4 regions of the Xanthomonas sp. WHRI 8932A genome follow, and region 4 is predicted to be linked to each of the others. Evidence: predicted binding sites of a transcription regulator. Region 4 holds the regulator's gene; each other region holds the start of a gene.
The links. Region 4 encodes FliA, which starts transcription of late flagellar genes. Its sites were predicted from a motif close to TAAAGTTTNNCNNNCNNNGGCCGATAA; they were not measured.
Positions count from the first base shown of each region.

Region 1 (7,237 bases), on a different contig from region 4:
TCGTCGCCAACCATGCGAATCGCGGGGCTGCGTGCCTCGCCCGCACGCACCTGACGTTCGCTCGCTACGTTCTGCTGGCCGCTCTAAACTGCGCGCATGACCTCTGCCATGTCGTGCCGCGCCGGCTGTGCCGCGTGCTGCATCGCGCCCTCGATCAGTTCGCCAATCCCCGGCATGCCCAACGGCAAGCCGGCCGGGGTGGCGTGCGTGCAGCTGGACGCGCAGCTGGGCTGCCGGTTGTTCGGGTCGCCGCAGCGCCCGGCGGTGTGCGGCAGCCTGCGGCCGTCGCTGGAGATGTGCGGCACATCGCGCGAACAAGCGTTGACGATGCTGACGGCGTTAGAGCGCGCCACGCAGCCCTGAAAGACCAGCCCTGTGCTGCTGCGTCGACGCCAGTCAGGAGTGGGCCGTGCGGCTGCTCAGTCGCGGACAGGCGCGCTCAGATACTGATCCTTAAGCCGCACATAATGTTGCGCGGAGTAGTGCAGGCTTTCGATTTCCTTGTCGCTGAGCGTGCGCGCCAGCTGCGCCGGATTGCCCAGCCACAATTCCGCTTCGCCAACCACTTTGCCCGGCCCCACCACCGCACCGGCGCCAACAAAGCCGTAGCGTTTGATGGTGGCCCCATCCAGTACGCAGGCGCCCATGCCGATCAGGCAAAGGTCTTCGATGGTGCAGGCGTGCAGGATGGTGCCGTGGCCCACGGTCACGTCCTCGCCGATGATGGTTGGATAGCCGGCCTTGTTGAACGGGCTGTGGTGGCTGACGTGAATGATGGTGCCGTCCTGCACATTGGTGCGTGCGCCGATCTGCACGTGATTGACGTCGCCGCGGATCACCGTGCCTGGCCACACCGATACATCGTCGCCCAGGCTCACCTTGCCGATGATGGTGCAGGCCGGGTCGACATAGACGCGTTCACCCAGCTGTGGGGTGTGTTCCAGAAACGGGCGAATCGGGGTCACGGCACTCTCCGGTCAATCAACGTGCCGCCAACTGCGGACACGCCTGGATGATACCTGTGCGGTGCGGACTGCCGCGGCAGTGGTCGTGCTGTGCAATGGATGTCGCCAGATGCGCACGTGCGTTGTGGATGCTGTGGACGCGGCATGCCGCGATGTGTGTTGGGCCAGGCTGTGGTCAATCGCTGCAGACGAATAGCGCCCCTTTGAAGTCACACGCTGTGTTGCTGCCTGAGCATGCTGCACATCCGGCAATCCGACAGACACGCAGCGCGTCCGCTGCCCATGATGCATGCATGACAAGGAGCAGATAACAAACTACGGCGCGGCCACCGGCCGGGCAGGGCCGCTGCTCGGAATCGGTATTGCCGACTCGTACGCTCCGGTTATGCACGCGCTGTCCGCACCCACCTGACGGCTGTTTGAGCGGGTTTGTTAGGCGCTCCAAGCCGCATGGAGCGTTGTCGCCGTGATATTCGCCGACGAAGTGCATTGCGCAAGTTGTCGCAACGCTGCGTACAAGCACCGCACACGCTCGTCGAAGGCGATCTCGCACAGCTAACGAGATAACGCTGCGGAGGCGAACGCTGCGGCCGCGCCAGATCTGATCGCCAGGCGCGCGCCGTACCTGAAGGAGCAGCCGGCAACGCAGAGAGCACACCCGAACGCATCGCTGCGCAAGCGAAGTCCGGTTCGCCGGCCGTCCGATAAGCGCACAACACTGCGGTAATCGGTCTTGAACACCACCTGCAATCGGCCTAGCGTGCATGCGGTTGCCACGCGTTGATCGCGGTCTGCCACACGTACCCGTTTTTCCAGTTGGCGGCCACGTGGCGTAGCACGGCGCACAAGACACGCCGCGATACCGCACGTCCTGCAGCGACACTAGACCAGCACGCCTCATCTCACAGGACACGCCAATGCTCCAAAGCACCCCAACTTCCACGCACTTTGTCCTGGAGCGCATGACGCCGTTCCAGTGGAGGGCCGTGGCGGTGTGCGTGCTGCTGACGATGCTCGACGGCTTCGACGTGATGGCGATGGCATTCACCGCTCCGCACGTGTCGGCCGACTGGCAGCTGTCGGGCAAGCTGCTGGGGGCGCTGTTCAGTGCCGGGCTGGTCGGCATGGCGGTGGGCTCGCTATTGCTGGCGCCGTTGGCAGACCGCATCGGCCGCCGTGCGCTGATCCTGGTGTGTCTGGCCATCCTGACCGTCGGCATGGGCGCGTCTGCGCTGGCGGGCGATGTGTGGCAGCTGGGCGCGCTGAGGGCATTCACCGGGGTCGGGATCGGCGGCATGCTGGCCTGCGTGGCGGTGACCGCTGCCGAATATTCCACCGCACGCTGGCGCAGTACGGCGACGGTGCTGCAGGCCACCGGCTACCCGGTCGGGGCGACGATCGGGGGCGCGATCGCCGCGCTGCTGGTGCAGCACTGGTCCTGGCCATCGGTGTTCTGGCTCGGTGCGCTCGGCTCGCTGCTCTGCGTGCCGCTGGTGCTGGCCTTTTTGCCCGAATCGCTGGACTTTTTGATCGCCCGCCGGCCGCCCCACGCGCATGCACGCTTCAATGCGGTGCTGGCACGCATGGGGATGGCGCCGCATCCGCAGTTGCCGCTGCCACCTGCGCAGGCGGCAGGGCAGGCGCAGGGGTATGCGGCCTTGTTCGTGGGTAAGCTGCGGCGGCAATCGCTGCTGATCGCGCTGGCGTTCTTCCTGCTGATGTTCGCGTTCTACTTCGTGCTCAGCTGGACGCCCAAGCTGCTGGTGACCGCCGGCCTGTCGGCTGCCGAGGGCCTTACCGGCGGGGTGCTGCTGAACCTGGGTGGCATTGTGGGCGGCACGTTATTCAGTTGGCTGGCCCTGCGCGGGCGCTTGTCGCGGCTCACCGCCGGCGCACTGGTGCTGGTGGCGATCGGGATGGTCGCGTTCGGGTTGAGCAGCACGGTGCTGAGTTGGGCATTTGTCACCGCGTTGCTGACCGGTGCGGCCCTGACGGCGGCGATGGGTGGGCTGTATGCGGTGGCGCCGGTGGTCTTTACCGCGGCGGTGCGCTCCACCGGCATGGGCTGGTCGATCGGGATCGGGCGTCTGGGCGCCATTGCCTCGCCGCTGTGCGCCGGGGTGCTGCTGGATGCCGGTTGGTCGCCGGCCATGTTGTATCTGGCCTGTGGCGTGCCGTTGCTATTGGCCGCTGCTGCGGTGGTGGCGATGCGCTTGCCGGAGCGCTGAACTGCTCAGCTTGCGGTGCCCAATGCCGGCTGGTGTGGCGGCTGCGGTTACGTTCGTAGACCAAAGAAATCGCGACCGGTGCCGATAACTCCGGAGACCGCCAAGCCCGTGGCGGACTCTTCCGTGGATATTGTGCAGACCAGCGCCGGCATGCTCAGAACCATCGACTCCGACCAACTCCGTCCCGGCATGTATGTCTACAAGCTGCTGGGCGCGTGGGTGCACCATCCGTTCTGGAAAACGTCCTTTCTGGTCGATTCCGACGACGTGGACAAGATTCACGGCAGTCGGATCGAGCAACTGGTGATCGACACCGCCCGCGGCCTGGATGTGGACACCGGCGCGACGGTCGACGAGCAGGAGACGGGCCAGACGCCATCGCCGCCGCCCACGCCGGAACCGGAGCCAGAACCGCCGGAGCCGGCGTCCACCGCGCGCAGTGCACGGACCAACAGCGTCACCGCGCAGGTCGGGATCGAAGCCGAGGTGGTGCGGGCGCGGCGTATTTTTGAAGACGGCCGCGACATGGTGGAAGCGATGTTTCGCGACGTGCGGCTGGGGCGCACCGTCGACACCGAGGCGGCCATGCCGCTGGTGGAAGCCATCAACGATTCGGTACTGCGTCATCCGCAGGCCTTGATCAGCGTGGCGCGGCTCAAGACCGCCGACGACTACACCTATCTGCATTCGATGGCCGTGGCCGGGCTGATGAGCGGGCTGGCGCGGCAGCTCGGTCTGCCCGAGGCGCAGGTGGTGGAAGCGGCGATGGGCGGCCTGCTGCACGACATGGGCAAGGCGGTGACGCCGTTGGATATTCTCAACAAGCCCGGCCGGCTTACCAACGACGAGATGGAAGTGATGCGCCAGCATCCGCTGGATGGGCATCGCCTGCTGATGGCCGGCGGCGTGCAGAACGCGGTGGTGCTGGAAATTGCGCTGCATCATCACGAAAAGATGGATGGCAGCGGATACCCCAACTGCCTGGTCGGCGAAGACATCTCGCTGATGTCGCGGATGGGCGCGGTGTGCGATGTGTACGACGCCATCAGTTCCGACCGCCCCTATAAACGCGCCTGGGACCCGGCCGAATCGCTCAAGCAGATGGCGTCGTGGAAGGGTCACTTCGACCCGGCGATCTTTCAGGCGTTCGTGCGCCGGCTGGGCATTTATCCGGTCGGCTCGCTGGTGCGGCTGGAATCGCAAAAGTTGGCCGTGGTGATCGAACAGACCCCGGACGCGCTGCTCAAGCCCAAGGTGCGCGTGTTCTATTCGGCCAAGTTGCGCAGTCACGTGCTGGTGCAGGACATCGACCTGTCGCGGCCCGACTGCCAGGACCGCATTGCGCAGATGGAAAGCCCGACCGACTGGGGCTTCCGCGATCTCGAGAAACTCTGGCTGCCGTAAGCGCGCTGCGCAGCGCTGCCTTGCCGGGCGTTGCATGTGCCGCGTGGGCGGGCGCGGCCGTCGGTGATCTCGACAGTGGGCTGCGGCGATAACGCCGTGGCAGCCATCGCGGCTGGCTCGCCTGCGAGCGGTACTTGCCTTCCCGCCTTCCCGCCTTCCCAGCACCAAGCACCCAGCACCCAGCACCCAGCACCCGTCCGCGGACTAGCGAGCGCGACCATGCTGCGCTGCAGCTTGGCAATGTAGTTATGATCAATAACTATTCCGGAACGCAATCACTTGCCGACCGGATCTCATGTCCAAGCCGTGCCTGGATCACCGCCGTCCCCCGCACATCGCAGCGCTGCTGTACCGATGGCAGGCGCATGCGTGGAAGAGCGGTGCGGCAGACGCACGGACGCGTGCGCAGATATCGCACGTACCGGCAGCCTGCATGTCCACATCGGCAGGCCTGGCCGCGTCTACAATGCGCTGCACGCCGGGGATCGGCGTTGCGGACCGGGCGCATGGCGCGTACCGCTCCGCCCGCTGCCTTTGTCGCGAGAACCGTCATGCCCGCTACTGCCACTGCTGCACCGTTGCCCGATGCCATCACTGCGGTGGACCAGGCGCGTCTGCTGCGACTGCTGGGCTATCGCATCACCCGCACCGAACTGCTGGTGCGGCGGATGTTCCAGGAGTGCGTTGCCGCCTTCGATCTGAAGCCGGTCGATTTTTCCCTACTGATGCTGGTGGACGGCAATCCGGGCATCAATCAGCGCCAGATCGGCGACGTGTTGCATGTCTCGGCTCCGAATCTGGCCATCGTGGTGGCGCGCCTGGTCAAGCGCCGTCTGCTGCGTCAGGTGCGCGGGCGTCAGGACCGGCGCATGCAGCATCTGTCATTGACGCCGGCCGGCGTCACCCTGCTGACCGATGCCGAAGCCGAAGTGCTGCGCATGGAACAGCAGCTCAGTGCCGTACTCGGTACCAGCGAGGCGCCGCTGCTGCGCGCGCTCGATCGCCTGGATCGGCTCGACACGCTGTAAGTCTTCTGCGCCAGCCCGTTGCCGGGCGGCGTGATCTCACCAACGTCTTGATGGCACGTGCTGTGCGCAGCGCGGGGATCGCCCCTGCCTGACCGCGTGCCAGGTGGCACGCCCGCTGTTTTCTTCCAACGCTGGAGATGTGCGTCGTGATTCGACCCTCGGTGGTGCGTGGCGTGGCTGTAAAGGCAATGTGGCGGGTGCGTGCAGCGCTCGGCATCGTGGGGCTGTTTGCGAGCGGGGCGGCGCTGGCGCAGGGCGTGCCGCAGAGCATGGCGTTGACCAATGGCCTCAACACCGGCGGGACGAGTTTTCTAGATGGTTTTACCCGCACCACACCCGGCTGGGCGGTGATCACCTACCTGCGCCAGACCTCGCTGGATTCGGTGAAGGACGCGCGTGGCGACGATGTGCCGGTGTTCGACAACCCGCGCATCGACTCGACGCTGCTGCTGACGCAGATCGCGTACGTCACGCCTTACAAATTGTTCGGTGGCGTAGTGGGCTTCAACACGCTACTGCCGCTGGTGAATCTGGATGCCTCGTTCGGTCGCAACAGCATCGCCACCTTGCGCGACAACGGCGCCGGCGTGGGCGATCTGACCTTCGGCCCGTATGTGCAGATGCTGCCGGTAATGCGCGACGGGCGGCCGGTGTTCTCGCAGCGTTTCGAATTCAACGCGGTGGCACCGATCGGCAAGTTCGACCGCGACCGCGATCTCAACCAGGGCTCGGGCTATTGGTCGCTGATCCCCAATTACGCAGTGACGGTGCTGCCCACGCCCAAGTGGGAAATCAGCGCACGCTTCAACTACGTCTATAACTTTCGCAGCGAGCGCCGGCCCAACCTGCCCGACGGGTTTGCCTTCCGCAACGGCCAGGCTGGCGACGCGGGCTGGATCAATTTCGCCACCTCCTGGGAAGTGGTGCCGGATGTGCGATTCGGCATCAACGCGTATTACCTCACGCAATTTCGCGATAACCGCACCAATGGCCAGCGCGTGCCCGACAGCCGCCAGCGTGTGTTCTACGCCGGCCCGGGCGGTGTGTGGCGGTTCGATGCCGACAACATCCTGTTCGCCAATCTTTATCTGCCGGTGAAAGTCAGAAACGCGGCTTCCGGCAACAACGTCAACCTGCAGTACGTCCATGTGTTCTAGTGCCGGCGCAGCTGGCTCCTACGGAGGGTGGCAATGAATTTGCAAAACAAGACGATCGTGGTGACCGGTGTGGCGTCGGGTATCGGCGCAGAGGTCGCACGGCTTGCGCGGTTCCATGGCGCCACGGTGATCGGTGTCGATCGCACTCCGGTGCAGATGACCCTGCATGGCTTCCATCAGGCCGACCTGGGCGATACGGCCTCCATCGATGCGCTGGTGCGCGCGCTGCCGGAGAAGATCGATGCCCTGGCCAACGTGGCCGGCGTGCCGGGCACCGCACCGCTGGATGTGGTGGCACGCGTCAATTACCTGGGCCTGCGGCATCTGAGCCAGGCCCTGCTGCCGCGCATCGTGGCCGGCGGCAGCATCATCAATGTCGCGTCGATCCTGGGCGCAGAATGGCCGCAGCGGCTGGACCTGCACAAGCAACTGGCCGCTACCGACAGTTTCGACGC
Region 1 covers NZ_JAYGQQ010000002.1:15,115-22,351, forward strand. Annotated here, with positions in the region: gene VC212_RS02835 (YkgJ family cysteine cluster protein) at 97-363, shown strand; gene VC212_RS02840 (gamma carbonic anhydrase family protein) at 420-965, opposite strand; gene VC212_RS02845 (MFS transporter) at 1,883-3,193, shown strand; gene VC212_RS02850 (HD-GYP domain-containing protein) at 3,344-4,597, shown strand; gene VC212_RS02855 (MarR family transcriptional regulator) at 5,149-5,625, shown strand; gene VC212_RS02860 (transporter) at 5,763-6,782, shown strand; gene VC212_RS02865 (coniferyl-alcohol dehydrogenase) at 6,816-7,237, shown strand, end outside.
Region 1: VC212_RS02850 (HD-GYP domain-containing protein) is a predicted target of FliA. The motif match lies at 3,255-3,281, and genes of this name have one in related genera.

Region 2 (7,237 bases), on a different contig from region 4:
TGCGATCGGCAAGTGCGAACACCTGGCGATACAGCGCGCTTTGTTCGAACTCCGGTGTGTTGCCGGCTTCCAGCGCACTGCGGATCTGGCGGTCGCTCAGCGCCAGCTGGCTGCCCAGCGAGCGCACCGCGCGCTCGGTGCCGCCGGGTGACTCCAGGCTGGCGCCAGGCGTGAGCAGGTCGCCGTCCAGTGCGAGCGCGATGCCGCTGGCCTTGCTCAGTGCGGCCTGAAACGCGGCATTGCGGCTGGCATACCAACCGGCGTTGAAGTCGGCAAAGCGATACAGCAGCGCATCGTAGGTTGTGGGGTAGCCCAGCAGATGGGTGGTGCCGAACCATAGCCCGCCACGGCGGCTGAACACCTCGTGGCGGACCGAGCTGTCGGGCGGATACGGGTAGCGCGCGGCATGTTGTTCGGCAAAGGCGATGCTCACCTGCATCGGCCCGGCGGTATGCACTGGGTTGAGCCCGTCGAACAGGCGCGCGCCCAGCGGCACGCTGCCGGTGAAGTCTTCGAAGATGCGGCTCAGTTCCTGCTCGGTACGCGCCGCGGCGATACGGGTGGCGTAACTGCGGCCATCCGGCGAGGTGATGCGCAGGGCGGCATCGACCATGAAAGCCGGGATGTGGTGTGCGCTGGCGCGGCGGTCGATTTCCGCGCGCGAGATCTTGCCCAGGTTGGGCACCGCGGGATTGGCCTGGTAGGTCGACTCCTGCTCGGTCACCGCCAGCACGGCGCAGATGTGCTCGGCGCTGGTGTCCAGTGCCTGCGACGAGAGCGCGACATACACATCGTTGGCCCAGCCGCTGCGATCGGGCAGGTTGGCCGGCAGGCGCCGTGCGATATCGGCCTTGACCGCCTCCGGCGAGCGCTGCGGCGCACGCGGCGCCTGGGTGGCACATGCCGACAGCAGCGCGATGGCGATCAGGGTGAGCAGGCGGGGCAGGGGCAAGGTCACGGCGTCTCCAGACGATCAGGGGCGGCAGCTGCCGTGCCGGAGTTTACGTGGCCGCGCCGTGGCGTCCGTCATGTGGCTGCCAAGCGACAATGGCCGCGCGCTGTGGCGTGGCCATTGTCGTCAGACCGTGGCCGCCCGATCGTGGCGCCGGGTGTGGCATCGGCATCGCGTGCGGTAGCAAGCCCGTATCGATCCCAAGCGCTCGTCCCGCATCCACTGCGGCCCACGCAGCGCTTGCAGGCACGCAGCGCTGGCAGGACGGCGACCTGGGAGTGCGCGTCGCAAACCAACAGCGCGCCCACTCGCAACGCCGTTGCATCCCGGGCGCCGAACGCCTGCCCGCTCGGCCTGCCGGCCACCCCGCGCGCCCAACTGCGTCATCCAGCGGATTCAAGACTTGCGCATCCCGGCCGATAACGGGCTCGACCATCAAAAGCGATCACGGCGTCTGCCGTGTCCTCCGGTCACCCTTGCAGCCGTACGACATCGAGCGCGCGCATTGCCGCGCAGCTCACGCGATTCCACCGCTGTCCGACCACGGGAGTGTCTTCAGATGCCGCAGCAAACAGCTAGCCCCGGCCAGGTCAGGTGCAGTGCCGTGGAGAGCGTGCGCATGCAGTGTGGTCCACCCTCCCCGTGATACGCCAATGAGCATGCCTGCGATGGTCTGGCGCCGCCTGCTCGCTGCGTGCTTGTTGTTGTCGTTCGGCGTCGTGGCCTGGGCACAGCCGCAACCCTGGAAAACCATCGAATTGGCCACGATCGACGACCCGATGCGGGCGTTGCAGATGTCCCAGCGTGCGCTGCAACAGGCCCGCGTCGATGGCGACCGCGATGCGCAGTTCTGGGCGCTGTTGGCGCAGTCGCGCGTGTTGATCTCGCTGGAAGACAGCGAGGCGCGCCAGGCCGCGCTCACCGAGGCCCACGGCCTGCTGGACCAATTGCATGGCAATGTGGCGCAGGCGCAGTTGTGGCTGGACATCGTGCAGGCGCTCAGCGACGTGCGCGAAAACCCCAATCGCAGCATGGTGGCGCGGCTGAATGGCTTACGTCAGCAGGCGCGCGCACTACGGCGCAGCGATCTGTTGTGCGAAATCGAAGCGGTCGACATGTGGAGCATGCTGGCCTCCGGCAGCAGCGACGAGGCCTGGAGCGCCGCGCAGACCAGCTACCAATGCGCCGTGCGCGAACACCTGCTCAGCGTTGAGCTGGATGGCCTGACCCAGCTGGGGTCGTTGGCCAGCCGCGTCGCAGGCCGCGTGGCCGACGACAACGATGCGCAGGATTACCTGCAGCGCGCCCTGGCGCGCCTGCACGACCAACCAGCGCGCTTTCAGCGCAGCCTGATCGAATACGAATACGGTGCCACGCTGGCACTGCAGCAACCCGCCGCCGCATTGCTGCACTTCCGGCGCGCGCTGGCGCTCAGCCGCGAGCTGGGCGATCAGGCCGGCGTGGCGGCAGCGTTGACCAGCGCCAGCGAAGCCTTGATCAAGACTGGCGATGCCGCAGCGGCGCTGGCGATGGCGCGCGAGGCGCTGCCGTTGATGCAGGCGCAGGGCAATATCGGCCGGGTGGCTGCCTGCCACGCCATCCTGTTGCAGGCCCTGACCGCGCTGCAGTCGTCCAGCCTGGGCAGCGCGATCATCGCGGCCAAAGCGGCCGACGACCCGAACCTCACCTTGAGCGGGCGGGCGGAGCTGGTCGATGCCATCGCCCAGGCACTGGCGGTGGAAGGGCGTTATGCCGAGGCCTACCAGGAGCTGCAGCGCGCCAACGCGCTGCGCGCGCAGAACCTTGACCGCCAGCGCGACACGGTGATGCTGCGGCTGCAGGCCCGCTATGAAGACGCGCGGCGCGAGGCGGAAAATGCCGAGTTGCGCCGACGCAGCGAAACCGCGCAGCTGGCATTGCAGGCGCGCGAAGCCGGACAGCGCGCCTTGTGGATCGCGCTATGCGCTGCGTGTCTGCTGCTGGTGGGCGCGTTGATCGTGCTGGCGTTTGTCGCACGCCATCGCCGACAACTCTCGCGGCTGGCCATGCGCGATGAACTCACCGGCCTACCGAACCGACGCGCCATCCGCGCCGAAGCGCAGCAACAGATCGACCATGCCCTGCGCACCCACACGCCCTGCATGCTGGCGTTGATCGACCTGGATCACTTCAAGCTGATCAACGATGTGCACGGCCATGCCAGTGGCGATGCGGTGCTCACCGCGCTGGCCAGTGCCTCGCTGCTGGCGTTGCGCGTCCAGGATCGCCTGGGCCGGCTGGGCGGCGAAGAATTCCTGCTGGTGCTGCCGGGCTGCGGCGCGGACGAAATTCCGGCGGTGTTCGCGCGCTTGCGCACTGCGGTTGCGGCGATCCAGATCCCTGGCTTGCCCGCAGAACAGCCGGTGCGGTTCTGCATGGGTGCGGTGAGCGTGACCCCGGCGGCAGGACTGGACGTGCTGTTGAGCCAGGCCGATCTGGCGCTGTATGCCGCCAAGACCGCCGGGCGCGATCAATGGGCGGTGTGCTGAGCCTGCGGCGCACCGTTTGAATTTGCGCTGCGACAATTAGGTAACGCTACGGCACAATCCAGGCGTGACGACGGCATGCCGTCCCTCTGAACCGATCGAGCGAAGCCGAAGACCGCGTGCGAACCGATAGCCGCCTTTCCCGCATGTTGCATGTGCTGTTGCACATGGCCAGAAGCGCGCAACCGATGACCTCCGAGCAGATCGCCAGCATGCTGTCGACCAATGCGGTAGTGGTGCGCCGGACCATGGCCGGGTTGCGCAGCGCCGGTTACGTGCAATCGAGCAAGGGACACAACGGGGGTTGGCAGATCGCCTGCGATCTGGCCCAGGTGACGCTGCTGGATGTGCATCGCGCAGTCGGCGGCCCGCATCTGTTCGCGATCGGCGCCGATCATCCCAACCCGCAGTGCGCGGTGGAGCGCGTGGTCAACGCGGCGATTGCCGATGCATTGGCCGAAGCCGAGGCATTGCTGCTGCAGCGCCTGGGCAGCGTGACCCTGGCCGCACTGGCCAGCGAGTTCGACAGCCTGTGCAGCGCTGGCGCGCCACCTGCCGGCAAGGCCACCGGCAAGCGCAAGCGCACGCAGCAGCACTGAAGCACTGAACCACGGCAGCAGTGTGTCGCGCATCGGTGGGTGCGGTAGTGAGTCGCTTGTCTTTTCATGTAACATCTAAAAGTACATAAAGAGATGCAGCGGAGATACTCTATGCAGCATGAGGTCATCATCATTGGAGGTAGTTACGCGGGGCTGTCGGCCGCACTGCAATTGGCGCGCGCGCGGCGCACCGTCCTGCTGGTGGACAGTGGCCAGCGACGCAACCGGTTTGCCGCCACCTCGCACGGCTTTCTGGGCCGCGACGGGGCATCGCCTGCGCAGATCGCCGATGAGGCGCGAACCCAGGTGCTCGCCTATCCCAGCGTGCGATGGGCCGATGGAACGGTGGCGCAGCTATGCGGCCAGGCGGATGCATTCGAAGTCACGCTTGCCGACGGCAGCGTCCACGCCGGGCGGCGGCTGATTCTGGCGATGGGCATGGTCGACCGTTTGCCTGCGCTTGCAGGCCTGGCAGAACGGTGGGGTCGGCAGGCGTTCGTGTGCCCGTATTGTCATGGCTACGAGCTGCAGCAGGGACGCATCGGCGTCGTGGCGACAACGGCGTTTGCCGCGCACCAGGCCAGCATGTTGCCGGATTGGGGCGCAACCCAATTGTTCTTGAACGACACGCTGGTGCTGGATCAGGCCCAACACGCGCAACTCCAGGCGCGCGGCGTGCAGTTGGTGAACGGCGCGGTGACGGCGCTGCAAGGCGAGGGCGACACGCTTGAATTGGTACTGCGAGACGGACAGACCTTTGCGCTGGACGGGGTGTTCATCACCCCACAGACCGAGATCAGTCCGTTGGTGGCACAGCTCGGATGCGGCACCAGCGACGGGCCATTGGGCAGCCATCTTGCCGTGGACGCGATGCAAGCCACCACCGTGCCGGGAGTGTTTGGCTGCGGCGACATCGCAAGCCCGGCGGCATCGGTAGCATTTGCTGTTGCCAGCGGCGCCATGGCCGGTGGCGCGACCCATCGCACGCTGATGTTCGGTTTGCACCACTGATCGCTAACGCGACCATCGGTCACCTGCGCAGGCCATGCTGACCTGCGCGGTGAGCGATGGCCGTAGGTGTTCTTGGAGCAGCTAAAAAAATGACTGTGCAGTCGCCAGGCGGGTGCGGCCGGTGCTCGGTGCGGCATGTACGACTCGTACACTCCGGTTCCTCCGCGCCGTCCACACCCGCCTGACGATTGCTCGCTAGGTTTTGTCAGCCACTCTTAGCGGGATTCGCGCAGTGGAATCTTGTGCTCGGTGGAATACGCGCGCTGTGCGGTATTCAAGGCTTCCATATCGGTGTTGAGCTGAGTGGAGACCGCTTCCAGATCCTTGGCCAACGGCTCCAGTTCGGCGTTGGTGTAGCCATTGGGCAACGAGGCGACGCGCTCCAGCGCGGCCATCATCGCGTCGGCGCTCTTGAGATACGCCGACAGTTTGGTGTCCAGGTCCTTGGCGTTATCCGGCACGCCCGAGGCCATGGCGGTATTGGCCTGCGCATTTGCAGCCAATGCCTTGCGCTGGCTGCCCAGTGCGGTCTTGTAGCTGTCCAGCGGCTTGTGCGCGACGGCATCGGTGATCAGGCTCTGCCCGCGATCGCCCGACACCCACGGGTCGATGATGGTCACCGCGCCGTTCCAGACCGACACGTTGTGCAGCAGGTAATCGCTGGAAGAGAGCTTGGAGGCGCCGGAGGTGGCGCCGCCGCCGCACGCCGAAAGCAGCAGGCTGAGGGAGACAAGCAAAAGGGTGGTGAACGTCTTCAAAGGGAGATCCTTGATACAACGCGGTTGCCATGCAGTGGCAAACCCGCAGTAACTCAAGGAAGCGTCCGGACATCGGCATCGCGCTGTTGCAGGCCATCTTCCTTGAGACGAATGCAGCGTGGTGCGTTCCATGCACGCGGTCGCGTGCGCTGCGTCATCAGTATAGCGGCACACCTTGTGCAAGCGCGTTGTAACGATAGGTCAGTGGCGGCGCGTATCGCTGCCAACACGCACAGACAACCGTCAACGGACGCGTCGCCTGTGCTGCCCCACGTACACTGCGCGCCCCGCACTTGTCTGGAATCAGGGTGAAAAAGCGTCGCACTGTCTCGCCACCGGCGCCCACGCGTGCGGACTCGACCATCCAGACATGGCTAGTGCGCGCAGTGGTGCTGGCGGTGGCGATCGCTTGTGTTGGACGGCTCTGGCTACTGCTGGATGCGGTCTTCAAGCAGCGCTATGTCAGCGTCCTCCGCGGTCGCCCGACCAGGATCTTTTATGCCGACAGCGACCCGCAGCGATTCTGGATTTCCATCGGCTGGGATGCCGCGTTGACCGGCACGCTGTTGGCACTCATCGTCTGGTTCGCTTACGCGGGCTGGAAGTCGCATCGCCGTCAACGCCGTCACCGCCGGCGAGCGCGGTGATCGTCCCGCCAGCACGCGCCTGCACGTGACGTGTCGGATGCAGTGATGTGTTGCAGGGATGCATGCATCTGTTGGCGGTGGCAACCAGTGCGGCGTACGAACGCGGCAGGTGCGTTGCCGCAGCGCACACGTGCATGTCGCCGCCCTTAGGGCGTGCGTTGCCTGCGCGCAGGTTGTTGCGCGTCGCGTTTGGGCCAGATGTCGTAGCTGTAGACAAATTGCTTCTGGTCGGCGCCAGCGGTGGGATCGCAATGCCACGAGTTGGCAACGATGCCCGGCTCCAGCACCCCATCGACCTCCCGCACTGCTTGCGACTCGAATGCGCAGATGGGCCCATCGCGTGCGACATCCCAATCTGCGCGCACGGTCGGGCGCGCATGCTGCACCAGCACGATGTCGCTGCCATTGAAGTGGTGGACCTGCGCGCCGTGCTCGCGGTTGATGCTGAAGTAGCACGGGGCGTGCACGCCTAGTGGCAGCACCGCGTCGTCGCGCAACACGGCGCATTTGCCATCGCGCTCGCCCAGCCGGATCAGTCGCCCCGCCAACGTTGCGGTGGTCACCGGATACCGCGTGGTGACCTCCGACATGGGCTGTGCCGGCGCAGTCTGCGCGTAGGCCGGCGCGCACAGCGCCATCAACAACGCGGCCAAAGAGAGAGTACCGAGGTGAGTGCGCATGCAACGTCCGTGTTGAGGGCGGTGCAGTATCGCAGATCCGCCCGGCGGCAATGCCGGGCGAGGAG
Region 2 covers NZ_JAYGQQ010000002.1:301,389-308,625, forward strand. Annotated here, with positions in the region: gene VC212_RS04160 (DUF1615 domain-containing protein) at 1-958, opposite strand, end outside; gene VC212_RS04165 (GGDEF domain-containing protein) at 1,606-3,480, shown strand; gene VC212_RS04170 (Rrf2 family transcriptional regulator) at 3,597-4,076, shown strand; gene VC212_RS04175 (NAD(P)/FAD-dependent oxidoreductase) at 4,188-5,087, shown strand; RNA gene VC212_RS04180 (sX9 sRNA) at 5,223-5,298, shown strand; gene VC212_RS04185 (hypothetical protein) at 5,303-5,845, opposite strand; gene VC212_RS04190 (hypothetical protein) at 6,154-6,492, shown strand; gene VC212_RS04195 (hypothetical protein) at 6,639-7,172, opposite strand.
Region 2: VC212_RS04165 (GGDEF domain-containing protein) is a predicted target of FliA. The motif match lies at 1,349-1,375, and genes of this name have one in related genera.

Region 3 (7,237 bases), on a different contig from region 4:
CTGCGTATCCCATTGGCGCCGGTGGATGTGCTTGCGCAGCAGATCGTGGCCGAAGCAGCCTGCGAGGACTGGGACGAAGATGCGCTGTTTGCGCTGATGCGGCGCGCGTGGCCGTTCGCCCAGTTGAGCCGTGCCACCTTCGATAGCGTGGTGCGCATGCTGTGCGAGGGCTTCAGTACCCGGCTTGGCCCGCGTGCCGGGTATCTGCATCGCGATGCGGTGCATCGGCGGCTGCATGCGCGCCGCGGTGCGCGCATGACCGCGCTGACTTCCGGCGGCACCATTCCCGAAACCGGCGATTACAGCGTGGTGCTGGAGCCGCAGGCCGAAAAGATCGGCACGGTGAACGAAGATTTTGCGGTCGAAAGCCTCACCGGCGACGTGTTCCAACTCGGCAATGCCAGCTACCGCATCCTGCGCGTGGATGCCGGGCGCGTGCGGGTAGAAGATGCCAAGGGCGCGCCGCCGAATATCCCGTTCTGGCTGGGCGAAGCGCCTGGCCGCAGCGACGAGCTGTCAGCAGCGGTGTCGCGCCTGCGCGGCGAGATTGCGGCCCGACTCGACAAAGCACTGCATCAGGCAGCACGTGATTGGCTATGCAGCACGCTGGGCTGCTCTGCAGAAGCGGCGCAGCAACTGCTGGACTATCTGGCGCATGCCTGCGCGGCGCTGGGCGCCATGCCCACGCAGCAGTGTTTGGTGATGGAACGGTTTTTCGATGCCAGCGGCGGCACGCAATTGGTGATCCACTCGCCTTACGGCAGCCGCATCAATCGCGCATGGGGGCTGGCATTGCGCAAGCGCTTCTGCCGCACCTTCAATTTTGAATTGCAGGCCGCAGCGACAGAAGACGCGATCGTGTTGTCGCTGTCTACCAGTCACAGTTTTGCGCTGGAAGAGGTTGGCCGTTATCTGCATTCGTCGTCGGCCGAGCATGTGCTGATCCAGGCGCTGCTGGATGCGCCGCTGTTCGGCGTGCGTTGGCGCTGGAATGCGACCAACGCAATGGCGCTGCCGCGTTTCACCGGTGGCAACAAGGTGGCGCCGCAGCTGCAGCGGATGAAATCCGAAGACCTGTTGGCGACCGTGTTCCCGGATCAGGTGGCCTGTGCGGAGAATCTGGTTGGCGAGCGCGAGGTGCCGGATCATCCGTTGGTGACGCAAACGCTGGACGATTGCCTGCATCAGGCGATGGACAGCGAAGGCTGGTTGCAGGTGCTGCGCGGGCTGGAATCGGGTGCCATCACCCTGGTGGCGCGCGATCTGGCTGCGCCGTCACCGCTGGCGTCCGAAGCCTTGAATGCGCGTCCGTACGCATTTCTGGACGATGCGCCGCTGGAAGAGCGCCGCACCCAGGCGGTGCAAAGCCGTCGTTACACCCCGCAGAACAGCGACGACCTGGGGCGCTTGGACCCACAGGCCATCGCGTCGGTGCGTGAGGAAGCCTGGCCGCAGCCCCGCGATGCCGAAGAGATGCACGAGGCCCTGGTCGGGCTGGGCGTGCTGCCGGTCGATGAAATGGCCGGTGCGCAGTGGCAGCCGTGGTTGACGGCACTCGCCGCCGATGGCCGCGCCAGTTGCCTGGTGATGGACGGCGCGCCGGCACTGTGGATCAGCGCCGAGCGGATCGATTGGTTCATGCCGTTGTATCCGCACGCCTCGGCGCAGCCGCCATTGAAAGCGCCGGCCGACTGCGGTGTGACCGACTGGGAGCGCGACTGGGCGGTGCGCGAATTGTTGCGCGGGCGCTTGTCGGCAGTGGGCCCGGCGCAAGTGTCGGCCTTGGCCAGTGCATTGCGCTTGCCCGAAGACGAGATCGCGCTGGCATTGCTGGCATTGCAGCGCGAAGGCTATGTCATGGCCGGTCAATTCAGTGCGCACGCGCCGTCGGAAGAATGGTGCGAACGCCATTTGCTGGCGCGCATCCATCGCTACACGCTGGGGCGCTTGCGGCGCGAGATCGAGCCAGTGTCGCAGCGCGATTACGCGCGCTTTCTGTTCGAGTGGCAGCATGTGGACAGCGAGAGCCGGGTTGCCGGACCGGACGCATTGGCGGGGGTTGTCGGGCAACTGGAAGGCTTCGAAGCGCCAGCCGTGCTGTGGGAAAGCGAAGTGCTGCCGGCGCGTGTGCGCGACTATCAACCCGCCTGGCTGGATGATTTATGCACCGCCGGACGCACCGTGTGGGCGCGCTTGCGGCCGGGCGGTGGACGTAGCGGCGCCGCATTGCGGGCGACCCCAATCGTGCTGCTGCCGCGCCGTGACGCGCAGCGCTGGAGTGGCTTGGCACGTGCGGTCGACGATGCACCGCTGGGGTCGCGCGCGCAGCGTGTGGTGGAGGTCCTGCAGCAGCAGGGTGCGTTGTTCTTCGACGAGATTTCCGATGCCGCGCACCTGATGAGCACCGAGCTGGAAGACGCCCTGAGCGAACTGGTGATGCGTGGCCGTGCGCATTGCGACAGTTATGCCGGGCTGCGCGCGCTGCTGGTGCCGGCCTCCAAGCGGCCGTCGGCGCTCTCGCGGCAGCGGCGTCGTGCCACTGCTCTGGGCATACGCGATGCCGGGCGATGGGCGCCGGTGCGTGCGCTTGCCGAGCTACCGCTGGCCGAAGCCGGCGAGCGGCATCAAGAGATGCTTGAGCACGTCGCGCGCACGCTGCTGCGCCGCTACGGCGTGGTGTGCTGGCGCTTGCTTGAGCGCGAGGCGGCGTGGTTGCCGCCCTGGCGCGAACTACTGCGCATGTATCAACGCCTGGAAGCGCGCGGCGAAATCCGCGGCGGCCGTTTCATCGCCGGTCTGTCTGGCGAGCAGTTCGCCTTGCCGGATGCGATCGCGGCCCTGCGCCGCGTGCGCGCCCAGGCTCCGCAGCAGCGCTGGGTGTGCGTGAGCGCAAGCGACCCCAGCAATCTGTTGGGTAGCATTCTGCCTGGCGAGCGCGTGGCGCGCGTGCCGGGCAATCGCGTCGCATCGCTGGACGGCGTGCCGATGGCGGTGTGGGCGGCCGATCGCTTCCAACCGCTGCAGGACCTCACCGCCGAACACACCGAGCAGGCCTTGCGCCTTCTGCAACGCGGGCCAGGTGCGGCCGAGCAGACGCCGATGCAGCAATGGCTGGCTCAGTCGCCTGGCAGCGCCGCACGCGTGCCGGTCACGCGCGGGAGCGGGCGCGACAAATAGGCGCTGTCGGGCACCACCCAGCGCCATGGCTGGTCGACGGCCTTGCGGATGCCGATGCGCGGCGTCGCGAGCGCAACCGCCGGCGGCGGAGTGCCATCGTCTTCGATCCATAGACGTGCGCCAGCATCGGTCAGGTCCAGTCCGTTGTCGGCTGCAGTGACGCCGAATGCCTGCGCCAGACGGCCGGGGCCGGTGGTCAGTGCCTTGGCCGGTGCCGCGCCGCGTGCCGTCTGCATGGCCTGCACGCCAGCGAGAGGCTGCAGCGCGCGGAGCAGCACGGCGTGCCCGGGGGCACCGCCGCAGACTGCATTGATCGCCCAGTGCATGCCATAGATGAAATACACATACAGATGCCCGGGTGGGCCGAACATCACCTGCGTGCGCGGGGTGATGCCACGGAACGAATGCGCGGCTGGATCGTCGCTGCCGCAATAGGCCTCGACCTCGGTGATGCGGCCGCGCCGGCCATCGGCACTGACCAGCACCTTGTTGAGCAGGCGCGGCGCAACCTTGCGCGAATCGTGTGCGTAGAACGCGCGGGGCAGTGGCGTGGGCGACATGGCATCAGCCTAGCCGCCCAGTCGTGATGTCTCTGCGGACTGTCCCGGACATCCCGCGGAGCGGGGGTAGGGTTTTTCCGAACGCGCCAGGTCAGGAGCGCCGGACCTGTCACAAAACTGCATATCCAATCTCATGAATAGGCGCTGTACCGATCGAAGCATATCAAGCGTGTTTTGCCAGCGCCGATAGCTATCAACGATTGGTTAGACGAGTCCGCATCGTGCGATCGGCACGCGCAGCACCGTCGATTGCCCATGCAACGCATGCAGCCCACGCAGCACTCAAAGAGAACTCCCCAATGTTAGGCAACTTCAAAATCGGAACCAGGCTGATCGTGGCGTTTCTGATCGTCTCGGCGATCGGCGCGTGCATCGGGTGGGTCGGCTATTCCAACTCCGGACGCATCAGCGACCTGTCGACCTCGCTGTACGAGCGCGAGTTGCTCGGCCTGTCCAACGTCAAGGAAGCCAACATCAATCTGATCTACGCAGGCCGCGCACGCGCCAACCTGTTGCTGGCCAGCAGCGCGGAAGAACGCCAGTCGCATGTGCAGAACATCGACAAGTACACCGCCAAGGTGGTCGATCACATGACCCGTGCGCGCGGCAGCTTTCAGACCGAAGAGGGCAAGACCAAACTGGCGCAGTTCGATCGTGCGTGGCAGACCTATCTGGATGAGCGCGGCCGCTTTATCGAAGCCGCCAATCGCGAAGCATTGCGCGAGGCCAATCCCGAACTTGCTGCATTGTCGCGTGCGGTGCGCGCCAGCTCGGATGAAGTGGATACCTTGATGACCGATCTGAGCGGACTGCGCGAGCGCAGCGCCGCCTCCGCCAACGCAGAAACCGGCGCCATCCATGCGCGCAGTTCCAAATTGCTGATCGCCATCATTTGCGGCGGTGTGTTGCTCGGCGCCGCGCTTGGGGTGGTGATCAGCCGCAGCGTCACCGGCCCGATCCGTCGCGCTGTCACGGTCGCCAACGGCTTGTCCGAGGGCGATCTGACCATGCGCATCGATGTACACGGTCGCGACGAAACCGCGCAGTTGCTCGAAGCCATGCGCACCATGGTGCAGAAGTTGTCGCAGGTGGTGGGCGAGGTGAATACCAGTGCCGAGACGCTGGCCAGTGCGTCCGAAGAAGTCAGCGCCACTGCGCAGTCGTTGTCGCAGGCCGCCAGCGAACAGGCGGCCGGCGTGGAAGAGACCAGCGCCTCGCTGGAGCAGATGACGGCATCGATCAGTCAGAACACCGAGAACGCCCGCATCACCGACGGCATGGCCACCCAGGCCGCGAAGGAAACCATCGAAGGCGGCGAAGCGGTGGTGGCCACCACCCAGGCGATGAAGCAGATTGCGCAGAAGATCGGCATCATCGACGACATCGCCTATCAGACCAATCTGCTCGCGCTCAATGCCGCCATCGAAGCGGCGCGTGCCGGCGAGCATGGCAAGGGATTTGCGGTGGTGGCGGCCGAAGTGCGCAAACTTGCCGAACGCAGCCAGGTGGCCGCGCAGGAAATCGGCGAGGTGGCCAGTTCCAGCGTCGAACTGGCCGACCGCGCCGGGCGCCTGCTCGACACCATCGTGCCGAGCATCAAGCGCACCTCGGATCTGGTGCAGGAAATTTCCGCCGCTTCCGAAGAACAATCCTCGGGTGTGAGCCAGATCAACTCGGCGGTGGTGCAGCTGAGCCAGACCACCCAGCAGAACGCCAGCGCCTCCGAAGAACTGGCCGCCACCGCCGAAGAAATGAGCGCGCAGGCCGAGCAGCTACAACAGAGCATGGCGTTTTTCCGGCTGGGCGGGCAGGGCGCTGCGAGCACGCCGCCCAAGCGTGGCAAGCAGGTCGCTGCACGCCCGGCACGTGTTGCAGGTGCGCGCGCTTGGCGTGGCACTGCAGCGCCGGCATATGCGATGTCCGAGGGCCCGGACGAAGGCCAGTTCGCTCGCTTCTGAGAGATCGATCGATGACCGCACAGACTTCCGATGTCATGCCGGGCGATGCCGATGCAGCCGCCCAATACCTCACCTTTCAGCTGGACGGCGAAACCTTCGCCACCAGTATTCTTGGGATTCGCGAAATCATCCAGTACCGCACGCCGACGCCAGTGCCGTCGATGCCGGCGTGCGTGCGCGGCGTGATCAATCTGCGCGGCGCGGTAGTGCCGGTGGTGGATCTGCAGGCACGGCTCGGGCGTGCCGACAGCGCCATCAACAAGCGTAGCTGTATCGTGATTCTGTCCACCGAGCAGGCGCAGGGCACGCAGGTGATCGGCGTGCTGGTCGACGCCGTCAACGCGGTGATCGAACTGGCCGATGACGATATCGAAGCGGCGCCGGCGTTCGGTACGCATATCCGTCGCGACCTGCTACGTGGCATGGGCAAGGTGGGCGAGCGCTTCGTGGTGCTGCTGGAGATGGAACAGGTGCTGCAGGTGGACGAGATTGCCGGCAACGCCGACGCGCTGGCTGCCTGAGGTCGCTTGGAATTCTGGCGAGCCGATGCCGGTGGATTGAGAGTGCAGACGATTGCCAGCGCGTGGAAAGACTGCGCGTCGTGAGTCGCGGTGAGTCGTAAGCCGGGCGCGTTGGTTGGGTAGCGGGCGCGGCAGTAGGTTGACTGCCGCTCGTTACCCAAGGCAAATCACGTAGCGCAAAGACGTTCGGCGTCAGAACGTCGCAGGCGCGCATCAACCAATGTTGAACACGTGTTACGCAGCGTCGTGTACCCGCAGTGCTGCGTGCATGGCACTGCAGCGTCTGTCACTCAGGGCACACAGTAAAGACAGCGCAAGCAAGTCAGCTCGAGCGAGTGTCAGCCTTGCAGATGCCAGCCGCTGAACCGCTGCACGCGGTTGCGTCCGTCGCAGATCGCGCCCTGCAACGCATGTCGCGCGCGCGCCAGCAAGGTGTTGCTGTCGAGCGTCTCGCTGGCAGGCACATCGACCAGCCCGATGCTGGCGGTCAACGTACCGATGGGCCAGTGCGCGGTTTCGACTGCTTGACAGATATCTTCGGCAGCCTGCATTGCAGCAGACGCTACCGCAGCCGGCAGCACTACGCACAGCCGATCGCAGTCCAGCCGCGCCACGATCGCGGTCTGCGGCAGCTGCGCCTCGACCAGTCTTGCCGCCTGCACCAGCGTCGCTTCCGCTGCGGCAACGCCCGATTGCAGTTTGTGCCGCTTGAAGCCATCCAGATCGATCAGCAAAAAGCCCAGCGATTGTTCCGGCACCGCGGCGCACGTGTCCTGCAGACGCTGCAGGCCATGCTCCAGCCCGGTGCGGTTCCAGAGCCCGGTGAGCGCGTCGCGTAATCCATCGAGCTCGACCAGCTCGGCCGCACGCCGTAACTCGATGGTGTCCACGACCTGCCGCGCCAGCACCCGCAACGCATCGCGTTCGGCGCCCGACAGCCGCCGTGGCGTGCGATCGAGCACGCACAAGGTGCCTAACGCGATGCCATCGGAGGTCAGCAGGGGCGCGCCGGCGTAAAAGC
Region 3 covers NZ_JAYGQQ010000009.1:95,653-102,889, forward strand. Annotated here, with positions in the region: gene VC212_RS15640 (DEAD/DEAH box helicase) at 1-3,177, shown strand, start outside; gene VC212_RS15645 (DNA-3-methyladenine glycosylase) at 3,117-3,737, opposite strand; gene VC212_RS15650 (methyl-accepting chemotaxis protein) at 4,037-5,695, shown strand; gene VC212_RS15655 (chemotaxis protein CheW) at 5,707-6,216, shown strand; gene VC212_RS15660 (diguanylate cyclase) at 6,555-7,237, opposite strand, start outside.
Region 3: VC212_RS15650 (methyl-accepting chemotaxis protein) is a predicted target of FliA. The motif match lies at 3,901-3,927, and genes of this name have one in related genera.

Region 4 (7,237 bases):
CGGCATGTCCGCCGAACTGCCGGTATTCACGCTGGCCCCGCAGCTGGAGCGCGTGTTGCAGGAATCCACCCACGGTAACGGTGTGGCGCTGGAGCCCGGCCTGGCCGAGCGTCTGCACCAGAGCCTGGCCGATTGCGTCGGCAAGCAGGAAGCCCGCAACGAACCGGCCGTGGTCCTGGTACCCGGCACGGTCCGCGCCGCCCTGGCCCGCCTGGTCCGCCACAGCGTGCCCAGCCTGTCGGTGCTGGCGTATAGCGAAGTGCCGGAAGACAAACGCCTGAAGCTGGTCGGCACGATCAGCTGATTCGAAAGCACACCGTCATCGCCCTAATTCCGTAGGAGCGCACCCGGGCGCGACAGCGTTACCGGGACAGCCCCATCGCGCCCAGGTGCGCTCCTACGATGCAGCGTGCCCCCTGACCAGGCGCAGTTGACGCCGCTCTGCATGCTCAACCGCGGCAACGCGCGGTGTTCCGGACGACGACCTACCACTAAGCAACATCGTCGCCCCCTTTCCGTAGGAGCGCACCCGGGCGCGACGGCTTTACCGGGACAGCCCCATCGCGCCCAGGTGCGCTCCTACGACTGCATCGGCGCTCCGGTACAACCTGACAGCCTCTATCGCGTCCTCCAGCAATCGCCGCAGGGCGGCTACCAACCGCCAACGCCAGGCGCCGGAAATCCGCCACTCGGCAAAATCCCAATCGATTGCATGCCACCGACCCTGGGAAGCATGACGAGCGCGACGCTGTCGCGATTCGCGCGGGCGTTCAATGCGCTCCAAGACACGCGATCTGCGCTGCCGTCCAGCACAGGGACGCCGTCGCACCGGCACCCAATGCCGTCGAAAAATTCAATCAGAACATCCACTTAGCGCAGCAAGCCCGGCTCAGCCTCAGTACCCAGCCTCCACCGCGCGCGCCCCGCACCCACTCGCCAAAAACCCAACACCGCCGTTTTGGCACGCCGCGTGCATTAGCTCTGGCGAGACCGCAGACAGCACCACCGCTGCGGGGCGGATGGCAGGACTTGGAACAACCGAACGGGACAGGCAACTCATGACGCTGGCAACACACCCACATTCATCGCGCACCCGTCCGGCGTCCGGCGGGTCCCGTTCCTGGAGGCACGTGGCATGAAGATCAAACGCTTTGTCGCCCCGGACATGCGCACCGCATTCCGCATGGTGCGTGAAGAGCACGGCCCGGATGCAGTGATCCTGTCCAACCGTCGTACCGCTGAAGGCATCGAGATCGTCGCTGCCAGCAACTACGACGAAGAACTCGTGCAGCGTGCGCTGGAAACCGCACGCTCCGATGCGCCGATCACCCACACCGCTCCGCTGCAGCAGGCGCCCGTGCAGCAGGCTCCGGTGCAGGCCGCTGCCCGCCCCGCCGCTCCGGTGCATGCCCCGCTCAAGCCGGCCGCCGAGACCGGCATGAGCCACCGCCAGCGCGTTGCCAGCGCCGCCGAAGAAATGATTGCTGCGATGGCCCTGCGTCAGCCGGTCAGCGTGCCGCGTCAGGCCCCGGTGGCCGCCCCGATCCGCAGCGTGGTGCCGATGCCGGCCGTGCAGGATGTCGCCGCCCCGGTTGTGCAGCGTCAGGAACACGCGCTGTCGGCCGTGCCGGAACAGCTGTTCGCCGACTTTTTGACTACCGCCCCGGTGCAGCGCCCCGCCGTACAGGCCGCTCCGGTGCAGGCGCCGACCCCGGTCGTTGCCGCAGCCCTCGCCGCCCCGGCTTACGCCGCGCATGGGCAGGACGACGACGCATTCGACGACGAGGCCGACTTCAACCTGGACGACGCGCTGCCGCAGATCCTGCCGCCGGCCGCATTGCCGCCGATCGTCGTCGCCCCCGCCGCGCTGGCCGCGGTGCCGGTGGCCGCCGCGCCGGTCCCGCAGAACGACGAAGAACTCAAGCAGCTGCGTGGCGAACTGGCGCTGATGCGTCAGATGATCGAGCGCGAAATGAACCGCCTCACCGACGAGCGCCTGCGTGGCTCCCCGGTGCGTGCGCAGGCGCTGGAGCTGATGGACGACTACGGCTTCGATGCCGGCCTGACCCGCGATGTCGCCATGCAGATCCCGGCCGATACCGAATTGCACCGCGGCCGCGGACTGATGCTGGGCCTGCTGTCCAAGCGTCTGCCGGTGGCTCCGATCGACCCGCTGGAACGCGGCGGCGTGATCGCCCTGGTCGGCCCCACCGGTGCCGGCAAGACCACCACCATCGCCAAGCTGGCGCAGCGCTTCGCCGCCCAGCACGCCCCGCGCGACGTGGCCCTGGTCACCACCGACACCTTGCGCGTCGGTGGCCGCGAGCAGCTGCACAGCTACGGCCGCCAGCTCGGCATCGCCGTGCACGAGGCCGACAGCGCCGAAAGCCTGCTCGCGCTGCTGGATCGCCTGCGCGACTACAAGCTGGTGCTGATCGACACCGCCGGCATGGGCCAGCGCGACCGCGCCCTGGCTGCCCAGCTCAACTGGCTGCGCGCCGCCCAGCAGGTCACCTCGCTGCTGGTGCTGCCCGCCAACTCCCATTTTGCCGACCTCGACGAGGTCGTGCGCCGCTTCGCCCACGCCAAACCCCAAGGCGTGGTGCTGACCAAACTCGACGAGACCGGCCGCTTCGGCAGCGCCTTGTCGGTGGTGGTCGACCACCAACTGCCCATCACCTGGGTGACTGACGGACAGCGGGTCCCCGACGACCTGCACCGCGCCAATGCCGCCAGTCTCGTTCTTCGTCTTGAAGATTTACGGCGCGCTGCCGATAAGCCCTGTACTCCGGAGCACAACCATGCAGTCGCGTGAATACGCAAAGCTGACCAACGCCTTCCCCCTGACGGCGACCCGTCCCGAGCCTTTGGGCCCGGTGCGCACGATTGCCGTGACCGGTGGCAAGGGCGGCGTGGGCAAAACCAACATCTCCGCCAACCTGGCCGTGGCGCTTGCCGACATGGGCAAACGCACGCTGCTGCTGGATGCCGACCTTGGCCTGGCCAACCTGGATGTGGTCTTGGGACTCTCGCCCAAGTTCACCCTGGCCGACCTGATCGCCGGCCGCTGCACGCTCGATGAAGTGATCATCGAAGGCCCGGGCGGCGTGTTGGTGGTGCCGGCCGCCTCCGGTCGCCGCCACATGGCGGAACTGGCTCCGGCCCAGCACATCGGCCTGGTCAATGTGTTCTCCGAACTGGAACGCGACCTGGACGTGATGGTCATCGACACCGCCGCCGGCATCACCGACAGCGTGCTGACCTTCTGCCAGGCCGCTCAGGACACCGTGGTGGTGGTCTGCGACGAGCCGGCCTCGATCACCGACGCCTACGCGCTGATCAAGGTGCTCTCGCGCGAACGCGGCGTGGACCGCCTGCAGATCATCGCCAACATGGTGCGCGACCCCAACGAAGGCCGCCTGCTGTACGACAAGCTCTCGCGCGTCTGCGAAAAATTCCTCGGCGATGTGTCGCTGAACTATCTCGGCCACGTGCCGCAGGACGACTGGTTGCGCCTGTCGGTACAGCGTCAGCAACCCGTCATCAAGGCCTACCCCGCCAGTCCGTCGGCGCAGGCCATTGCCGAAATCGCACGCCGTACCTCGCGCTGGCAGGCTCCCACCGTGCCGCGCGGCAACGTCGAGTTCTTTGTCGAACGCATCATCCAACGGGGAGTGGCCGCATGAGCACTGCTACCGCAACCACGGCCACCGCGCAGTACCGCGCCGTGCAGCGCAATAACGCCAACGACGTGGTGACCCAGCACGCCGATCTGGTCCGCCGCATCGCCCACCATCTGGCGGCGCGTCTGCCGGCCAGCGTGGAAGTGGACGACCTGATCCAGGCCGGCATGATCGGCCTGATCGAAGCATCGCGCAGTTACGACTCCGACCAGGGCGCCTCGTTCGAAACCTATGCGTCGATCCGTATCCGCGGCTCGATGATCGACGAGATTCGCCGTGGCGACTGGGTGCCGCGTTCGGTGCACCGCCGTGCCCGCGACGCTGCCGCCGCAGTGCGCAAGATCGAGCAGAACACCGGCCGCGCCGCCGCCGCCACCGAAGTGGCCGCCGCGATGGAAATGCCGTTGCCCGATTACCTGCGCCTGATGGAAGACGCCGCACGCGGCCAGGTGCTGAGCCTAGAATCGCGCATCGAAGATCACGGCGAGCTGGACACCACCGCCAAGGGTGGCCCCAACCCGCAGCAGATGATGGAGCGTGGCGAATTCGGCCGCGAGCTGGGCAAGGCCATCGGCCAGTTGCCAGAGCGCGAGCAGCTGGTGCTGTCGCTGTACTACGAACAGGAATTGAACCTGAAGGAAATCGGCGCTGTGCTCGGTGTCAGCGAGTCGCGCGTCTGCCAGATCCATGGCCAGGCCGTAGTGCGTTTGCGCGGCCGCCTCAAAGTCTTCGAACTGGCCGACGCCGGTGTCGAAATTGACGACTAATTTTTTCGCGTATTTTTTCGTGTTAGGAGCTTGATGTGAATAAGAACATGCGGATCCTGATCGTGGACGACTTCTCGACGATGCGACGTATCGTCAAGAATCTGTTGGCAGATCTCGGCTTCACCAATACCGCAGAGGCCGAAGACGGCAACAGCGCGCTGGCTGCATTGCGCTCTGGCCCGTTCGATTTCGTGGTGACGGACTGGAACATGCCCGGCATGACCGGCATCGACCTGCTGCGCAACATCCGCGCCGACGCCAAGCTCAAGCACCTGCCGGTGATGATGGTGACCGCCGAAGCCAAGCGCGAGCAGATCATCGAAGCGGCGCAGTGCGGCGTCAACGGCTACATCATCAAGCCGTTCACCGCGCAGACGCTGGAAGAAAAGCTGGGCAAGGTGTTCGAACGTCTGGCGGCGACCGCCTGATGAACGCCACCGTGGAGACGAATGCCGAACGCGCTGCGTTGATCGAGCGTCTGCAAGGTGCGCTTGATGCACTGGAAAGCGGTGACGAAGCTGCGTGGAAGCGCGAGGTCGATCACCTCGCCGCCCTGCGCACGCGTCCGATGATGCAGGGCCTGAGCCGGCTCGCGCGCGAACTTGGGCAGGCGCTGGGCGAGCTGCCCACCGTGCCCGAAGAAGCCGGCGAACTGGACGATGCCTGCTCGCGCCTGGACCACGTGGTGGAAATGACCGAAAAGGCCAGCCATCGCACCCTGGATCTGGTCGAAGAATGCCGCGAGCTGGCCAACAAGCTGCGCGACGGCGGTCTGAATCAGGACCAGGGCGCGCTGATGGACCAGATGCGCCACAACCTCACCGAGCTGTCGCTGGCGCAGAGCTACCAGGACCTCAGCGGGCAGATCATTCGCCGCGTGGCCGGGATCGTGCGCCGCGTGCATGAAGGCTTCGGCGCGCTGGGCCTGCCGCCCAAGAGCACCGAGCCGAAGAAAGACGACGGCGGTCTTGCCGGTCCTGCGGTCAAGGGCCTGGACCGTCACGCGGTGTCGCAAGACGACGCCGACGATTTGCTGTCCGGATTGGGGTTGTAACCATGAGTGCTGTTCCAGACGATATTGCTGCCGATTTCATCGTCGAGGCCCAGGAAATCCTGGATCGCCTCGGCGAACAGCTGGTGTCGCTGGAACAGGCGCCAGACGAAGCCGACCAGCTCAACGCGGTGTTCCGCGGCTTCCACACGCTCAAGGGCGGCGCCGGCTTTCTGGCGATCAAGCCCATGGTGGAGCTGTGCCACGCCGCCGAAGAAACCCTCGGCATGGCGCGCTCGGGCCAGGCAGTGCTGCAGGCGCATCACTTCGATGCCGCGCAGCAGTCGCTGGATTATCTGCAGGCCATGCTGGATGCAATGGGCTCGGGCGAACCCGTGCCGCATGCACCGCCGTCGCTGATCGCACAGTTCGATGCCAAGAGCGGACCGCCGGCGGTCAAGGCCGCGCCCAAGGCCGCAGCTGCGGCGCCTGCGCACGACGACGGCCATGCCGCGCCGGCGCCGGGCGCCAAGGCCGCACCGAAAGCTGGCGCCAAGGGTGGCGCCGAAGCCGAACAGACCGTGCGCGTGGATACCAAGCGCCTGGACGCCATCGTCAATCTGATCGGCGAACTGGTGCTCTCGCGTAACCGGTTGAAGACCTTGCGCACCCGTCTGCGCGATGAAGAACTCGACCGCGCGGTCAGCGTGCTGGATATCGCCACCGCCCGCCTACAGACCGCGGTCATGCGCACCCGCATGCAGCCGGTGAGCAAGGTGTTCTCGCGCTTCCCCAAGGTGGCCCGCGACGTTGCGCGCACCCTGTCTAAGGAAGTTGAGCTGGAACTGGTCGGCGCCGAAACCGAGCTCGATCGTAATCTGGTCGAAGCCTTGGCCGACCCGCTGGTGCATCTGGTGCGCAATGCGATCGACCACGGCATCGAATCGCCGGCATTGCGCGAAGCCACTGGCAAACCACGCAGCGGCCATGTGCGCCTGTCTGCGCAGCAGGAAGGCGACTACGTCAGCATCGAAATCCAGGACGACGGCGCCGGCATCGACCCGGAACGTCTGCGTGAAATCGCCCGCAACAAGGGCCTGATCGATGCCGAAGCAGCTGCGCGTCTGAGCACCGACGAGTGTCTGCATCTGATCTTCATGCCGGGCTTTTCGACCAAGGCCGAAGTCACCGATATCTCCGGCCGCGGCGTCGGCATGGACGTGGTGCAGTCGCGTATCCGCGAGTTGAGCGGGCAGATCCAGATCCAGTCCGAACTGGGCCGTGGCAGCCGCTTCATGATTCGCGTGCCGTTGACCCTGGCCATCCTGCCCACGCTATTGGTGCAGGCCGGCGAAGCGGTGTACGCCCTGCCGCTGGCGCGCGTGGTCGAAGTGCTGCACGCACCGCAGACCTCGCTGGGCTGGTTCGACGGCCGCGCCGTGCTGGACCGCCGATCGCACACGTTGCCGCTGATCGACCTGCGCCGCTGGCTGGGCGTGCCCGCCGATCAACCGCCGCTGCTGACCGTGGTGCTGCTGCAGGCCGGCGAAACCCGCTTCGGCCTGGTGGTGGATCAGGTCCGCGGCCGCGAGGAAGTAGTGATCAAGCCCCTCCCCCGCGCCCTGCGCGGCCTGCCCGGCTATGCCGGCGCCACCCTCATCGGCGACGGCCGAATGGCGCTGATCCTGGATGTGGATGGATTGCGCTCCAGCGATCATTGATCTTTGGAATCGGGAATCGGGAATCGGGAATCGGGAATCGGGAAGACGATCCTGGCTGCCTGATCTAACGACAAC
Region 4 covers NZ_JAYGQQ010000007.1:343,265-350,501, reverse strand. Annotated here, with positions in the region: gene flhA (flagellar biosynthesis protein FlhA) at 1-304, shown strand, start outside; gene flhF (flagellar biosynthesis protein FlhF) at 1,136-2,815, shown strand; gene VC212_RS13720 (MinD/ParA family protein) at 2,802-3,686, shown strand; gene VC212_RS13715 (RNA polymerase sigma factor FliA) at 3,683-4,450, shown strand; gene cheY (chemotaxis response regulator CheY) at 4,486-4,878, shown strand; gene VC212_RS13705 (protein phosphatase CheZ) at 4,878-5,504, shown strand; gene VC212_RS13700 (chemotaxis protein CheA) at 5,507-7,162, shown strand.